3 regions of the Rhizobium sp. SG570 genome follow, and region 1 is predicted to be linked to each of the others. Evidence: predicted binding sites of a transcription regulator. Region 1 holds the regulator's gene; each other region holds the start of a gene.

Region 1 (5,558 bases):
GATTTTCAGCGTCCATGCCGCCGATCGCGTCGAATATCTCGGTATTGACGGCTTCGACAGCCTTCTCCACGCCCTTGCCATGATAGCGCTTGCCGCCGTCGCGAAGCTCGACGGCTTCATGCGCGCCAGTCGACGCACCCGACGGAACCGCCGCGCGGCCCATGCTGCCATCTTCGAGGTAGACATCGACTTCGACAGTCGGATTGCCACGGCTGTCGAGAATCTCGCGGGCGATAATGTCGGTGATTGCGGTCATGATAGCTTCCTGCTCGCTGGTTTATAAATCGATTGAAATGGTCTTAATCGAAGACGCGGAAATTACAATGCCGCTCCGCACCCCGATTTCGCACTCCTTCAGGCCCCGTAACGCAAATACATGTCAGCCTGTTGAATGCCTGATATTTCTCAAGCCTTGGCGATGGCGTCGAAGGCAAGCAGCTTCTCAAGAAGCCGCGGCATATCCTTCAGATAGACCATGTTCGGGCCGTCCGACGGCGCATTGTCCGGATCTTCATGCGTCTCGACGAAAACGCCGGCGACGCCAACGGCGACGGCGGCGCGCGCCAGCGTCTCGACGAATCGGCGATCGCCGCCCGTCGAACCGCCCTGCCCGCCGGGCTGCTGCACGGAATGGGTCGCATCGAAAATCACCGGCGCGCCCATCGCCGCCATGATCGGCAGCGAGCGCATGTCGGAGACCAGCGTATTGTAGCCGAAGGAGGCGCCGCGCTCGCACAGAAGAATGTTCGGGTTACCGCTGTCGTTCAGCTTGGCAAGCACGTTCTTCATGTCCCAGGGAGCCAGAAACTGTCCCTTCTTGACGTTGACGACGCGGCCGGTCTTGGCGGCGGCAACCAGCAGGTCTGTCTGGCGCGACAGGAAGGCCGGGATCTGCAGGATATCGACCGTCTTGGCGACGACAGCACACTGCTCTTCCGTGTGAATGTCGGTCAAGACCGGAAAACCGTATTCCTTTTTCAGATCGGCAAAGACTTCCATGGATTTTTCAAGGCCGATGCCGCGCTTGCCGGAGAGCGAAGTCCGGTTCGCCTTGTCATAGGAGGATTTGTAGACAAGGCCGATGCCAAGCTTGCCGCAGAGTTCCTTCAGGACGCCAGCAACCATAAAAGCATGCTCGCGGCTTTCCATCTGACACGGACCAGCAATAAGCGACAGCTTGGCGGTGTTGGAAAACAGAACCTTGGAGGCTCCCTCGCCGACGATCACTTCAGAATTCGTGCTCATGCTATCTCCTCGAAGGCGAACAGGGCGCCCGGTCCGGGGGCCAGCCTTGTCAATATACGATTGTTCTTACGCGTGTAGGTGACGCCGTTAGCAGCGAAATGCGACGATGTCACGGAAAGATCGCGTGTTTTGAAAAGGATTGCGCGCGCCTGCAAGCCGGGATCGTCCGAGTGAACAGGCAAATCGTAAAACGCTTCCATGCCTGCCGGCGTCAGGAGCTCGATATCGGCATTGGCCGCCCTGATCGTCAGACCGAAAGAATGTTCCGATATCCAGGGTTCACCGACGATCGCTTCGAAGAAAGTGCGGAACGCGGCCGGGGTGGGTGTCGATATCGCCACCCGCGCAATGCCGGTGACGCCGTTTTCATGGCGCTCCAGCACGCTGCGATCGGCGGGCAGCGGATTGATGCGCTGGCAGCAGAAGGCCAGAAAATCCGGCGCACGCAGATCGGCGGCGAAAGCGAGACGAAAACCGGCGACGGTCTCGGTTCCATCCGGCATTTTCATGGGACGCGAGAAATCCAGCATGCGTCCCGCCGAGATGGCGCTTACCCGAAAGCGCTCGTCATCGGCGACAGCATCCTCCGAGCCGAACACCACGGCTGAAAAGCCGTCTTCACCGAGCCGGAAGCGATAGGCCTGATCGCGCGCAACGAAGACATTCCCCGCGCCGACGCTCTCCTCACATTGCTCAGGGGATGCCACTGCCAGCGGTTCAAGATAGGTCTTGTCCGCAAAGAAGACACAGGCATTCTCGGTGCCGAACGGATGCCGGGCGTCGGGCGCGACGGTGAAACCGAGCTTGCCGAGCCGCTCGCGCGCCAAAGCGAGATTGACGGTCGGCAATACGAGATGATCCAGCGGATGCGGCGACAAAGTCATGATGTCTCCTATTTTCCTGCGCCCGCAGGTTTGCGCCCATCCATCCTCCAATTCAAGATGAAAGCAAGACGATAGAGGCGCAAGACGACCGCATGTCCTGTCGAAGACGCTAGATCATGCGGCTGATTCTTTGATCGGTACCGGAATCGCATGTCGTGAAAATGGCTTTCATCCATGCGTCAGCTACTCAAGGTAGGCTGCATGCGCCCAATGAAGGGCTAAACAGCATTTCCTTATGTTTTCCGATATGTTAGCGCGGATATAACCATATGAGACTTTTATCGGGTCCACCCAGTGATGTCGAATATTTAACTGTCCGTGCAAAGCTTTACCGAAATTTAAGTACTTGCGGAACACATATGGAACATATAGTGTCCGTTCTGGATTTGTTTCACGCTTTTCTCGATTCTGGGGTTCCAAGACGATGTTGACGCGCAAGCAGCAGGAACTGCTTCTCTTCATTCACGAACGGATGAAGGAGTCCGGCGTGCCACCATCTTTCGACGAGATGAAGGACGCGCTGGATCTTGCATCCAAATCCGGTATTCACCGTCTGATCACGGCTTTGGAGGAACGAGGGTTCATCCGCCGGCTACCGAACAGGGCCAGAGCGCTTGAGGTCATCAAGCTGCCGGATGCCTATAATCCAAGCCTGCAGCCGCGCCGCGGCTTTTCGCCGAGCGTCATCGAAGGCAGCCTCGGCAAACCTCAGCCAGTTGCGCCGCCTGCTCCGCCAAAAGTTGCGAACGACGACCAGAACAGTTCTGTTTCGGTACCGGTCATGGGCCGCATCGCCGCTGGCGTTCCGATCTCGGCCATCCAGAATAATACCCACGACATAACCGTCCCTGCCGACATGCTCGGCTCGGGCGAGCACTATGCGCTGGAAGTAAGAGGCGATTCGATGATCGATGCCGGCATTTTTGACGGCGATACGGTCATCATTCGCAATGCAACGACTGCCAATCCGGGCGATATCGTCGTCGCGCTCGTCGACGACGAGGAAGCGACGTTGAAGCGCTTCCGCCGCAAGGGGGCCTCCATCGCGCTCGAGGCAGCCAATCCCGCTTATGAAACCCGCATCTTCGGGCCGGATCGCGTCAAGGTGCAAGGCAAGCTCGTTGGCCTCATTCGCCGTTATCACTGACCGGTGATGCTCGGACGATCGGCGCGCCGAATGTGCCTGTGCGCCAATTGTATGTTCTGTGCCGAGCCCATGGGCGCTGTGGATTTTCGAACGCAGTTACCACATTTGGCTTGTCGGTGCTGAGGTCCATCTCAATGGACCCTGTCTGCCGCAATGTGGCGCCTGTGAAAAGCATGGCGCCGGAGCGGCAGCGATCCAGGCGCAGTCGTACGGGAGTGACGACGATATTGGCCGTATCGCAGGCCGGCGACAGGTAAGCTGCGTCCTCGATGGTGACCAGCATCGCGCCATTTTCAAGCATCGCGACGCACCATGCGCCCTTTTGGCAAGCAAAACTGCCCTGCATGGCCTGGTCGAGTGCTTCATCCATTGCCTTGCGAACTGCGCCCTGCTCTTCGACGCTCAATCGCCGGCGATGATCCGTCTTGCTTATCTGGGGAAGGCGGCTGTCAACAGGAAGGATAGTCGGAGGTTGATGCTCGCTCGCAACCAGCGCTCTCTGCCACTGTTCGAAAATGAAAGCCTGCGGTCTTTCGCGATTTGTTGCCAGTATGTCGTCCTGTCGCAAGGCAACCAGAACACCATCCTCGGAAATCATGAGATCCGGTTTGGGCACGCCAGAGCCGAATGCTGCCACGCCGAGGGAAGAAAGCAGCAACAGCAGGCCAACATGGCGCACGCTCGTTCGCAACATCGTCATGAGCAGAAAGCCTGCGATGAATGTCGGCATAAGCCAGGCGGGCTGGCGGCCGAAGGTAATATCGCCGCCCCATCCCGCCACCGTTTTGGCGATAGCGATGACCAACTCCAGTCCCTCGCCGGTGATTTGCCAAAAGGGCCCGTCGAGACCAAATGGCATAAGCAACATGGCCGCCATGCCAAACGGCATGACGACGACGGAGACGATCGGCATCGCAGCGAGATTGGCTGCAAGGCCGTATGTCGCCAACCGGTGAAAATGCTCGATCGAGAAGATCGCCGTCGACGCGCCGCCAATGAAGGAGGTCGACAATATGCCGCCGAAGAAGCGCGTAACGAACAGCAGCGGGCTCAGGAGCCTGGAGCGCGAAAGAATATTTTCCCGATGCTGGCGCCGTTTCCAAAGCGTGTAGCCGGATACCAGCGCCAGCGTCGCGGCGTAGGACATCTGAAAGCTCGGTCCGAGCACCTGCGACGGCGACAGGCTGAGAATGACGATTGCCGAGAGCGCGACGTTGCGCAGACTGATCGACGGCCGGTCGAAGAGCACGGCAACCAGCATGATCGCCATCATGATGAAGGCGCGTTCGGCCGACACGCCAAAGCCGGAAATGAGATAGTAAGCCGTCAGGGTTACCAGCGCGCCGAAGGCGGCTATCTTCTTGGTCGGCCACGCCTGCGCCATGCCGGGAAACAGGCTGAACAGATAGCGCAGGCCGATATAGAAGATGCCGGCCGAAAGCGCCATGTTGAGGCCGGAAATGGCAATGATATGCGTGAGCCCGGCCATTCGCAGCGCTTCGGTCGTTTCGTCCGAAAGCGCGCGTCTCTCATCGGTGACAAGCGAGGCCGCGAAAGCGCCGGTGTCGCCGGGCAAGGTCCTTCTAATCCTGTCGCCTATGCTGTTGCGCAGGCCGGCAAGCCAGATATCCGCCTTGTCCGACACCGAATCCGCAGCGACATCACTGGCCGGTGACAGTAGGGTCGGCTTTCCAAAGGCAAAGCCGTTTGCACCGATGCCGTTGAAATAGGAACTGAACGCGAAATCGTTGAGATCAGGCAGAGCAGGTCCGGCCGGAGGCGTCAGTCGCGCCTTGCCCTGGATGCGGTCGCCGAGGTTGAACGGTTCTGCCTGTTTGCGCACGAAAATGGTGACGCGCTCCGGCGGTCTGCGAATGGCCGGCTTTTCTGTCTTGTCAACTTTGACGACGTATCGCCAACCTCCGTTATCGTAGGACTCTCGCCTTTCGATCCGACCTGTGACGGTCGTGGTCACAGCCGAGTCAAGCATGACGGTCGATGCCCGCCAGCTTTCCCATTGCGCCAGAGCCATGCCCAGACAAACCAGCATGCCGGCGAAGAGGACATGCCGAAGCACGCGGCCCGCTTCGCGCCTGAAAAGAAAGCTGCCAGCCAGGACCAGGAGCGCAGCAAGGACCGTCTGCGGCGGCGGATCGATATCGGCCTTGAACCAGAAGATCGCGCCGAGGCCCATATAGATCGGCGCAAACAGGATGGCACGACCATGCGCGGCCTCCTCTTCGATCAGGCGCCAAACAAAGGATCTGATGCGACTGACAGCC
Region 2 (5,558 bases), on a different contig from region 1:
AGTTCGTTCTCACTCCGATCTCGAAGAAGGGCACAGGCTCGTGAAAGCTCGGACGCGCGTTCATGCGAAAACTCCGTGCATGTACCAGTCCGGCGCCGTCTCGCCTCGGCCATAGAGACCCTTGCGGAACAGCCAGAAACGATGGCCCTCCTCGTCCTCGACCTGGAAATAATCGCGGGCCGGCGTTTCTTCCTCCTCGATCCACCATTCCGCCGAAAGCCGCTCCGGCCCTTCGGCTCGGCTTACCCGATGCATGACGCGCCGCCAGCGGAATTGCCGGGGCGGCCCGTCAGGTACTTCGGCGGCAACGGTTTCGATCAGTTCCGGCATGCGAAACAACCGTAGCGGCCGTTCACCCCGGAAAAAGCCGTGGCCGGCATAGTCGCTGCCTGTCCGCCTATGGGCGGCGAGGATTTCCATGGCGGGCACCGGTCGGGCGGCCCGTTCGGGAATATGACTTTCCCTGAGCTCGAAACCCTGCAGGCAATCCGGTCCCAGCCGCGCCGCGACCCGGTCGGCGAAGGCAGCAAGCGACGTGCCCTGCCGGCCTTCTCCAACGAAATCACCCTGCATCGCATCGAAGGGTGCATGCTGCAGAACATTCAGGCGGACGATCTCGAAGCCGTATCCCACATCGAGATCGTCATGAATGGCGGTAAAACGCTCGGTGAACAGGCTGGCGATCCGGCTCGGCTCCCGCAGCGGCTGCGATGCCCCGGCGGCAATGCGGAATACCGCCCCATCCACCCTGAACAGCAAAAGCTCGAAGGAGCGGCCTCCGACACCACGCGCTTCCAACCCCGGTTTCAGCGTTTCGGCAAGCTGGCGGGCGAGCTGCAGAATATCGGCTTCCGCCTGTACCGGTTCGGCAAGCCGGCGCTCGACAGACAATTGCGCGACCGGCCGGCGCGGCGAAATCGGCTCTTCGACCAGCCCAACGGCCTGATCGAGCCGCAACAGCAGCGATGCGCCGAACCGGCGGGCAAGCGGTGCGCGCGGTGCGGCCAGAAGATCGCCCACCTGCTTCAACCCCAGCTTCTGCAGCGCGGCGATCGTCTCCTCGCCAAGCCGCAGCGAAGCCACCGGCAACGGCGCCAACGCCTCCTCCATGGCTTCTGGGGGAACGATGCGGCTTTCCTCGAAACGGGCGACCGCCCAGGACAGGCCCGGCGCCGAGGAAATGGCGCCGCGCACGTCGAGCCCCAGCCGGGAAATCCGGATCAATATATCCTCGAGCAGCGCCTCCTCGCCGCCGAAGAGATGAGCGCAGCCTGTAATATCGAGAAACAGCCCATCCTTGCCGTCGATCGCCACCAGCGGCGTATAGCGATCGCACCAATCGGCGATCGCTTCCAGCAGCTTGCGATCCGCCGAGGGTTCCTCCTCGACGACATCGAGGGTCGGGCAGATCGCCCTCGCCTCGGCCACGCCCTGGCCCGGCTTCAGCCCGATCATCTCCGCCCGCTCGTTGAGCGCGGTCAGCCGCATGGCATTGTTCAGCTTGCCGGCGCAGACCAGCGGCGGTGTTTCAAGCCGGCCTGTCGAACGCCAGGACAGGCCCCAGCGCTTGCGGGCGATCCGGTCGGTGGGCAGATGCGGAAAGGTCAGCGCCAGAATGCGCTGCGTGTTCGCCGGGAAGGGCAGGGTGCTGAGCATCGGGGACAAGGGCAAAGCGGCGGTCATGGGCATTCCACTCCAGGGTTATGGAAAGAGGCGCCGGGTTACGGCTCTTTTCCAAGGTCAGACGAAAGGCCGGATGACCGATGCTGCCGCCAAGCACCGATCCGTCCGGCAGGGGCCGCGCCTGCGCCGGCGCGGGTTCGACAGAGAAGCGGAAGAGGGCGCTGCTTGCCTCCTCCTCGCCTCCTTGCCGCAACAGAAACAAGGGCCGCTCCGCCGCCTTGGCCCTCAGCGCCAACCGCCGGCTTTCGGTCAGCCCGAAGCGGGCGGGATTGCCGCGCACCTCCAGGATGACGACCGCAAAGGCGGCGCTGGCAAGTGCTGCCTCCGCCAGCCAGAGCGCATCTTCCAGCTTGCGTGGCGAAGCCTGCAGGAATGCCGCCGGCTCCAGTCCGAAATCCCCGATACCGATGGCATAGGGCAGGCCCGCCTCCATCGTGGCGACCGTATCGCCGATCCATAGAACCGGGGATATGGCAGCGCCTGTGCCGGCAGCTTGCGCATGAAGCCGCGCGGCAAGAGCAAGGGTAAAGCCGCTGGCCGCCCCCGCATCGCGCAGGCCCAGCGAGCGGACCTCGGTCAGACCATCAAGGGGAACACCGCCCTGCATCGCCGCATCGAGGTCGTCGACGCCGGTCGCAAGCAATGGCTGGGCAACACCTGCAGAACCGGGTCTCGCCTTCTCCGCCAGCGTTTCGCGCGCCGCCGCGGCCAGCGCCGGTATAGGCCTGCCTTCAAGTCGGGCAATAGTTTCACGCAGGGCAAAAAACGTTTCCCGCGCCACGGCGGCTTCGGCCATGACGTTATCTCCAGATCATTTATGTTCCTGTTATGTTCTTATGGATTCCAGAGGTCGGAAAAAGAGTCAACACCAATTTATAAGAAAATATTCCTTTGCCTTAATCCGCACTCGTAAAAGCGGCGCAAAGGCTCTATATGACCAGCGAAGGAAGGAAGCATTCATGGCTCGCATTGACCAGAGCGAGGATTGGCGGGACCGCCACGCGCCCTCAATCAGCACATTCGAATCTCTGGCCATGGAGGCTTACAGCCACTTGCCGGACGAATTTCGCTCGCTCACCGGCAACCTCATCATCCTCATCGAGGATTTTCCCGATGACGATGTGTTCGAGGACATGGCGCTGGAAACGCCCTTCGACCTGCTCGGCCTTTTCGAGGGTCGCGGCATATCCGAGCGCTTCACCGCCCAGACCGGCGAGATGCCCAACAAGATCCGCCTCTATCGTCGGCCGATCATCGATTACTGGGCGGAAAACGAGGAAACCCTCGGCGACATCATCACCCATGTCCTGATCCACGAGATCGGCCATCATTTCGGCCTGAGCGACGAGGACATGGAGCGCATTGAGGAAAGCGCGGAAGAAGCGACGGATCGATGACCTCAGACCCCGACCGCAGGACGGTCAGGGGAAGGGCACGAGGTACCCGGTACTTACTGCTCGGAAAGCTTCATCTCAGGATCGTAATCCTTTCCCGCGACTTCCTTGACGACACCCTGGCCGCACTGCATCTGGCCGGTGGCCGCATTGAAGGCGTAGGTCGGCGAGCCCGACAGTTCCCAGCCTTTGTTCAGCGCCGCTGATACCTTGTGGCAGAAGGAAGCGTCGTCAGGCCCGGTGAGGAAGCGGTAGAGTTTCATCAAAGCGTCTTTCGTAGGATATCAGCCCTCACCCTGAGCGTGTCGAAGGGTGATGGCGTGCTGCGATCAGGCGAGCTTTATGAACCAGTCTCTCTGCCTGGACAAGATGCAGCCGCTCCACCATCCGCCCGCCGAGGTCCACGACATTGAGATCAGCAGCGTTCGGCGCGGCAAAGGCGCCGATGATGGCCTCAGCCTCGGCAATGGCTGTTGCATCCGGACCGAAATGCCGGTTGGCGGCTTCGATCTGGCTCGGATGGATCAGCATCTTGCCGAAAAAGCCCATGGCGGCGCCCTGGCCGCATTCGGCGTCGAACGCCTCCATATCCTTGAAATCGTTGAAAACGCTGTCGAGGGCCTCAAGCCCGTAGGCGCTCACGGCCAGCACCACCTGCATCAGCCAGGGAACGAGATAGGCGCGGCCCGGCTGCGGCAACACGCCGGTTTCCTTCCTGAGGTCGTTGAGACCGACGACGAAGCAATCGAGCCTGCTGCCCGACGTGCGCCCGGCCTCGGCGATCGAAGCCGCATTCAGGATGCCGCGTGGCGTCTCGATCATCGCCCAGATGCGCAGGCTCTCCGACGCATCCGCCTCGGCCAGCCTGTCGCTGACATCAATCACGTCCTGCGGCTCGTCCACCTTGGGCAACAGCACCGCATCCGGCTCGAGCGCCTGAACCAGGTCCAGATCGTCGGCACCGAAATTGGAGGAAAGCGCATTGATGCGAATGATCCGCTCCTTGCCTGATAGCGGCGTGGCGGCGAAGAATCTCCGTAAATTATCCCGCGCCTCGGCCTTCTTCTCCGGCGAGACGGAATCTTCGAGATCGAAGATGACGGCATCGCAATCGAGGCTATCAAGCTTTTCCAGGGCGCGCCGGTTGATGGCGGGAACGCTCAACACCGAGCGGCGCAGGCGGGCGGGACGAGAGAAGGATGATTGGCTCATAGTGTCGTTTTGCCGCGCTTTTAATCGGCAGGCAAGCCAACAAAAAGCCATGCTCCTCTTGCAGATGGAAAGGAAGAGGACCACATTGCCGTAAGTAGAGAGGTCTCGACCATGCAGAATATCCGTTCCCTGTTCATTGCTCTTGCCGGTATCACCGTGTTTGCAGCCATGGCGCTGTTTACCGTTTCGCTCACGCTTGCCGTCGGCGGTATCCTGACCGTGCTCATGGCAGCCCGTGCGATTTCGCTCCGCATGAAGCCTGCGCCGGTGCGCGCCAAGACGAACAGCCAGCGCGAAATGCGCATCTGGAACGACGGTCGCGGCACGATTATCGATCTCTGAGGTCGGACACAGGGCAGGGGCAGCCTATTGCCCACTGTCGAATGCGCTCGCACCAATCCCAGGCATGTTCCTGAAGGCGGATTGCGACCAAAGCGCCGGTTTTAGAGCATCTCCAAGATTCTCCTTCATTTCGGGCCGGATTTGCTCTATTGGCAGGATAATTCGTGCTTAGACGAAAATGAAGGCAGGACCCCATGGACAAGTTCGTGAAGTTGACCGGTGTCGCAGCACCGCTCCCGGTCGTCAATGTCGACACCGACATGATCATCCCGAAGGATTATTTGAAGACCATCAAGCGCACCGGTCTCGGTACGGGGTTGTTCGCTGAAGCCCGCTACAACGAAGATGGTTCACCGAATCCGGATTTCGTGCTGAACAAGCCGGCCTATCAGAATGCGAAGATCCTCATCGCCGGCGACAATTTCGGCTGCGGCTCCTCGCGCGAGCACGCTCCTTGGGCGCTGCTCGATTTCGGTATCCGCTGCGTCATCTCGACCAGCTTCGCCGACATCTTCTACAACAACTGCTTCAAGAACGGCATCCTGCCGATCAAGGTCAGCCAGGAAGATCTCGACAAGCTGATGGACGACGCTTCGCGCGGCTCCAACGCCATTCTGACGGTCGATCTGGAAAACCTCGAAATCACCGGCCCGGACGGCGGCTCGCTGAAGTTCGAACTCGATGAATTCAAGCGCCACTGCCTGCTGAACGGCCTCGACGATATCGGCCTGACGCTGGAAAAGGCATCTGCGATCGACAAGTTCGAAAAGTCGAACGCCGCCGCTCATCCCTGGGCCGCCTGATCGATTTCATCATCACATTTACGTGTCGAAGCCGGGCTGAAAAGCCCGGCTTTTTTCTTATGCCGTGGCGCATAAAGGTCATGGGATCCGGCCGGCTGTAATATGCCCGACAAAAACGGGGATC
Region 3 (5,558 bases), 560 kb from region 1:
TTGATCATGGTGATGCCGGCATGCCCCTTCTTCTTCAGATGGTAGGCCGGCATTTGCGGCAGGCGCGGCGACGTCACATCACCCTCGGGCCGGCTGGAGCCGGCCTTGGTGACGATATTGCCGGGTTCGACGAACTCGGTATAGCCGTCTCCGCCGCTGGCCATCAGATCCCGCGCCCATTTGCAGAATTCGTCGATATAAAACTGATAGTTCGTGAACAGCACAAAATTCTGGAAATGCGCGGCGCTCGTCGCGGTATAATGCGAGAGGCGGGCCAGCGAATAGTCGATACGTTGCGCGGTAAAGGGTGCGAGCGGCGAGGGCTCTCCCGGAGGCGGGATATATTCGCCGTTGGCGATCTCGTCGTCCGTCGTGTTCAGATCCGGCGTATCGAAGAGGTCGCGCAGCGGAATATCCTCGAAAGCCGCAGCGGAGGCCTCGACATGCGCGCCTTCGCCAAAAGCGAAATGCAGCGGAATGGGCGTCGACGATTCGGACACGACCACCGGTACATTGTGGCTGCGCATCAAGAGCGTCAGCTGCTCTTTCAGATAATGGCGAAACAGTTGCGGACGCGTGATGGTGGCCGTGTAGACGCCCGGCGCGGTGACATGACCATAGGAAAGACGCGAGTCGACATGGCCGAAGCTCGTCGTTTCGATACTGACCTGCGGGTAGAAGGCGCGGTAGCGCGCCGTGATCGGCGCACCCTTGGCCAACTCGGTGAAACTGGCGATCAGGAAGGCGGTATTGCGATCGTAAAGCTCCGTCAGCGCGTCGACGGCCTTGGCCGAATCATCGAACGTCCGGGGCTGGACCGGGCTGGGGGAGGAGATGTCGAGGGGTGAAAAAGGAGAGATTCTGTTGCTCATGAGCCATTATAGAGTGTCGTTGTTAACAAGCAAACGACGTTGAAAGAGACGGCTCTGGATTTTCGCAGCTATTTTCTTGCAATCGTGCCTCCAGCCCAGCCATCCGGGATGGAGAGATGTTTCCTTATTGCACGGTCGTGCAATAAGGCGCGCCGGTTTGCAGGCAGGTGAAGCTTGCCCCGAAATGCGATTGCGCGCCGCTACGGCCGGCGTGTTCGACCGCAACAGAGAAGCTGAATGCGAAGACGGCTGCAAACAGCATAACGATGACAAAACGCCGTGCCATGATAAACGAGTCCATGTTCCTGACCCTACCCGTGCCCTATACTGGACACTGTTTTGCCATGGTCAGGCTGAACAGGTGCTGAGATACCGGTTCATCCAGCGTTCATGAATCTTACCGGACTTGATTGTCGATTTGCATGCCGCGCCTAATGAGGCCTGCCCGAAGGGTCGCGGGCAGGCGCACATAATCACGCATTTTTCGCGCGGTGTGCTCCTTAGAGCGGTTACGCGTTTCACGGAATCGCCCCACCGCTCCATGCTATTGTTTTTGCGCAATTCCGGACGGAAAACCGCTTCGCACTTTTCCTGGAATTGCTCTAGAGCCTCGTCCAGGTCTGCGACTTGCAGAAGATTTTCAGGACGCAGCCCTTCATCCTGACGGTATTGCCACTGACGGAGCCGGAGCCGCTATAGGTCTTGTCTTCGGAAGGGTCGGTGAGTTCGCCCGTATAGCTGCCGTCCTTGCCCTGCATCTTGCCGATCTGCCGGCCGGCATATTTGCCTGTTTTCAGCGTCACGCAATAGCTGTCCGCGCAAGGTGTGATGGCGGCGGTATCGCCTTCCACGGTCTTCCAGTTGCCCACGATCGGCTCGTCAGCGAAGGCTGCGCTTGCGCTGACGAGCAGCGCCGCGGCGAGAATGGTTACACGGATCATTTTGTTGTTCCTCCCCAGGGTGCCGTCCGGCCCTGCGACCGGAAATACGCCAAGATTATCTAACGCGAACGTAAAGGTAAATATGGTTTCCAAGCGCAAATTCCCGTTATGCGGCCTCCAGCGTCCTGTCGAAAAATACTGTTTTCGATGACTACAGCTCATTTCGTGGTGAACGAAGGGTTTAAATCCAGATCCTAACAAAACGTAAAATTCGCGCAAAAGTCCTTAATTTGCAAGGCAAGCGATGTTTAACAAAATCCCAAGTTTACCAAGCATTTGCACTTTGTTTGCACCGAATTAAGCATGCATTTTAGCCGTTTTTTGAAGGCCGTCTGCGATAGTGAGGTCATCAAACGAGCGGGGCAAACCCGCCGGCCGGAAGGACCGGAAAGCCGCGAACGACGGCAAGGTCTTAACGGAAAAACAGGGCAAGTACGAACAGAAGTAAAACAGGGATAAAACCGATGGCACGCTTCGAAACACCGATGTCTGAAATGGCCATGATGGGTGGCAACAGCGCCGATGCCCTTTGCGAGCTGGGCGTGAACTACGCGACCGGCAGGGGCTGCACCGCAGATCTCGTGGCCGCCCATAAATGGTTGAATATCGCGGCCATCCGTGGCAGCGCGCGGGCCGCCGAGCTTCGTGCCGACGTCGCCGCGACTTTGACCAAGATGCAGCTCGCTGCAGCGCTCCGCGCCGCCCGCGAGTGGATGACCACGCACTGAAGCGCGCCACAAAGAATACGACGTACTGACCTCGAAAGAGGGGATGTTGGCGGACGACGGAGAGGCGAACCGCCGAAATATCGAAAACCGCGACCGGCCGGAACAAGGCCGGCGCGGTTTCGTCGTTTGAGATTCAACCGATCGCCTTCAGCACCTTAGGCAGCGCTTCGGCCAGCAGATCCAGATCTCGGGCGGGTCCGACACTGATGCGGATGCAGCGGTTGAGCGGCGCGACACCCGGCATGCGGATGAAAACACCGTGCTGGATCAGCCCATCGACGATGGCGCGGGCGTAGACACCGTCGCGGCCACAGTCGATGGCGACGAAATTGGTAGCGGAGGCAAGCGGCAGGAGTCCGTTGTCCCGCGCGATCGCACCGATCTGCTCACGAGCCGCCTGGATCTTGCGGACGACCTCGGAGAGATAGGCCTGATCCTTCAGCGCGGCGAGCGCTGCCACCGTCGCCAGCCGGTTCATGCCGAAATGATTGCGGATCTTGTCGAAGGTCAGCACTGTCTCGGGCATGCCGATGGCATAGCCGACGCGGGCGCCGGCAAGACCATAGGCCTTGGAGAATGTGCGGGTGCGCAGCACGTTCGGCAAATCGATCAACGTCGAGATCGCCGGCAATGAGCTCGCTGGTCCCGTCTCGCTGTAAGCTTCATCGAGGATGAGCAGGCAGTTTTCCGGCAGCGCGCGAGCGAAGGCGACGACCTTGTCGGCATCCCACCAGCTTCCCATCGGATTGTCCGGATTGGCGAAATAGACCAGAGGCGCATTCTCGCGTCTGACCGCTTCGAGCAGCCCATCCAGATCTTCGCGATCGTCGACATAAGGCACGGTCACCAGGCGGCCGCCGAAGCCCGAGACGTGGAAATTGAAGGTAGGGTAGCCACCGAGCGAGGTGACGACAGGCGTGCCCGGCTCGATGACCATGCGCGCGATGAGCCCAAGCAGGCTGTCGATGCCTTCGCCGACGGCGATATTGGCGAACTGGACGCCGAGATGCGCGGCGAGCGCCTGCTTCAGCGCAAAATTTTCCGGATCATTGTACATCCAGATGTCGCCGGCCTGCTCGCGCATGGCTGCGATGACCGAGGGCGCGGGGCCGAAGCCGTTTTCATTGGCGCCGATGCGGGCTTTGACCGTCAGCCCGCGCTGACGCTCCAGCGCTTCGGGGCCGACGAAAGGCACGGTGGAGGGAAGGGCGCTGATCAGCGGCGTGAAGCGCGAAAAGGCGGACATGCTGGCTTGTTTTCCCGAATTCTGTTGCAAGGTGCGGCAGAATAGGCGCTTGGCGTGCCGTTGCAAGAGCGGAAAGCTGCGGGATCTGCGCCTACCGTCTCCTGCCGCGCGCGGCGAGTGCTTCGGTATTGCCGATCATGAAATCGGCGCGAACGACGCGGCGCAATGTCTCCGGCTCGATCAGGTTGATGAAGCGGACATGGATGCGGTTGCCGTTGCGGCTCGTTTCGGCGCAGGCGATGCGATAGGCGAGGCCGAGAATGTTCAGGTAGTAATGGCTCGGCAGCCCGACGGTCGTGGCGACGACGAAGCTGGCGCCGCCGCGCGAGATGTCGACGATCTCGGCGCTGCGCATGGAAATACCGGTGAGACAGGGACGTACCGCCACGAGACGCGCCGGCCTCTGGACAAAGAACCGTTCCCAACTCCGTTCGTAGACTTCGGATTTGACTTTCGCCAGATGCGTTGCGCGAAGCATTGTCATTCCCTGTTGAAGAGCAGACCGAATTCATCTCGGTTACACCATGAACCTTGCACGGAGGTTTTGCGGAAGCGTCAATTGCATTGGTAGAATTTTAACGGGTTCGCCTTTTGTGCCGATTTGGATGCAGCTTGACAGGAACATTGGCTTCGATCATACGGATTGTCGGTTCGAGGCGCCTGCCGCTCGCGGATGAAAATCCAAGGTGAAGTCCTCGCAGTTTTGGTCACAGCCACATAGGGCATGCTGACTGACGGCAATGCGAGCCCCGTTCCACGGTCGTAAATGCGTGCCTTAGCAAAGGCTGACCTTATGACGACGACCTATCCGTCCATAGATGAATTAAAGGTGCAGGCCCGGCGTTTGCGTCAGGCCATGGCTGAGCGCGGCGATGACATGAGCCATAGCGCCGCGCTGGAGCTCATCGCCAAGCAACATGGCCTGCGAGACTGGAACACGCTCTCAGCGCTCGCGGCCAAACCGAATGACAGGCCCGATGCGCCCTTCGCGGTCGGCGCTGCCGTTCGCGGCCGCTATCTGAACCAAGCCTTCACCGGCAAGGTTCTTGCACTATCAGCGAAGTCCGGCGGGCTTTACAAGATCACCATTCACTTCGACGAGCCGGTTGACGTGGTCGCCTTCGAGAGCTTTTCGGCCTTCCGGCAGCGCATCAACGCCCAGGTCGACGCCGATGGTATCTCGCCGCGCAAGACGTCGAACGGCGTGCCGCATCTGGTGCTCGACATCTGATTTATCCCGTCCTCAACGAATCTCGAGCTTCGCCTTTCGCAAGCGGCTCCGCCTGGATCTTCACATGACACGTCATTCCGAAACCAACATGTTCCTCACCGGCTGGCTGCCCGGCGTTTTTGCCAAAACCGCCGCGCCGATCGTCGTCATCACGACAGTCAGCGGCCTTTTTGCCGTGGTCGACGCCTATTTCCTCGGCGTCTATGTCGGCGCCGCCGCGCTGTCTGCGGTCAGTCTCATCTTTCCCGCCTTGATGTTGCTCATTGCGCTGCAATCGCTGGTCTCGAACGGCATGGCGAGCATTCTCGCGCGCCGCCTCGGGGCCGGGGATCGTGTCGGGGCAAGGAGTGTGTTCACCGGCGCCCATGCGCTGGCGATCGCCGTCGTGATCCTCATCAACATCGTCTATTGGACGGCGGGCCGACAGCTCATCGTCATGGCGGCGGAAGGAAATGCAACGGTTGCCGCCAATGCCGAAGCCTTCATGGGCGTCATGGTCGCCTTCGCGCCGATCAGCTTCTTTTTGTCGCTGCATGTCGA

The links. Region 1 encodes LexA, which represses DNA repair genes until DNA is damaged. Its sites were predicted from a motif close to TGTTCNNNNTGTGTTCNG; they were not measured.
Region 2: FHT28_RS12455 (metallopeptidase family protein) is a predicted target of LexA. The motif match lies at 2,502-2,519, and genes of this name have one in related genera.
Region 3: FHT28_RS03820 (sel1 repeat family protein) is a predicted target of LexA. The motif match lies at 2,248-2,265, and genes of this name have one in related genera.

Annotation. Positions count from the first base shown of each region.
Region 1 covers NZ_JAAZQI010000002.1:586,412-591,969, reverse strand. The annotation lists gene eno (phosphopyruvate hydratase) at 1-256, opposite strand, end outside; gene kdsA (3-deoxy-8-phosphooctulonate synthase) at 406-1,245, opposite strand; gene FHT28_RS06700 (VOC family protein) at 1,242-2,129, opposite strand; gene lexA (transcriptional repressor LexA) at 2,554-3,276, shown strand; gene FHT28_RS06690 (ComEC/Rec2 family competence protein) at 3,257-5,558, opposite strand, start outside.
Region 2 covers NZ_JAAZQI010000005.1:111,501-117,058, reverse strand. The annotation lists gene FHT28_RS12470 (error-prone DNA polymerase) at 1-64, opposite strand, end outside; gene FHT28_RS12465 (DNA polymerase Y family protein) at 61-1,488, opposite strand; gene FHT28_RS36160 (hypothetical protein) at 1,529-2,479, opposite strand; gene FHT28_RS12455 (metallopeptidase family protein) at 2,643-3,080, shown strand; gene FHT28_RS12450 (DUF1737 domain-containing protein) at 3,134-3,340, opposite strand; gene FHT28_RS12445 (CoA ester lyase) at 3,369-4,289, opposite strand; gene FHT28_RS12440 (hypothetical protein) at 4,401-4,631, shown strand; gene leuD (3-isopropylmalate dehydratase small subunit) at 4,826-5,434, shown strand.
Region 3 covers NZ_JAAZQI010000002.1:21,519-27,076, forward strand. The annotation lists gene FHT28_RS03805 (AMP nucleosidase) at 1-872, opposite strand, end outside; gene FHT28_RS03810 (hypothetical protein) at 997-1,158, opposite strand; gene FHT28_RS03815 (DUF2147 domain-containing protein) at 1,475-1,813, opposite strand; gene FHT28_RS03820 (sel1 repeat family protein) at 2,278-2,541, shown strand; gene FHT28_RS03825 (pyridoxal phosphate-dependent aminotransferase) at 2,675-3,787, opposite strand; gene FHT28_RS03830 (PilZ domain-containing protein) at 3,879-4,271, opposite strand; gene FHT28_RS03835 (glyoxalase superfamily protein) at 4,581-5,018, shown strand; gene FHT28_RS03840 (MATE family efflux transporter) at 5,083-5,558, shown strand, end outside.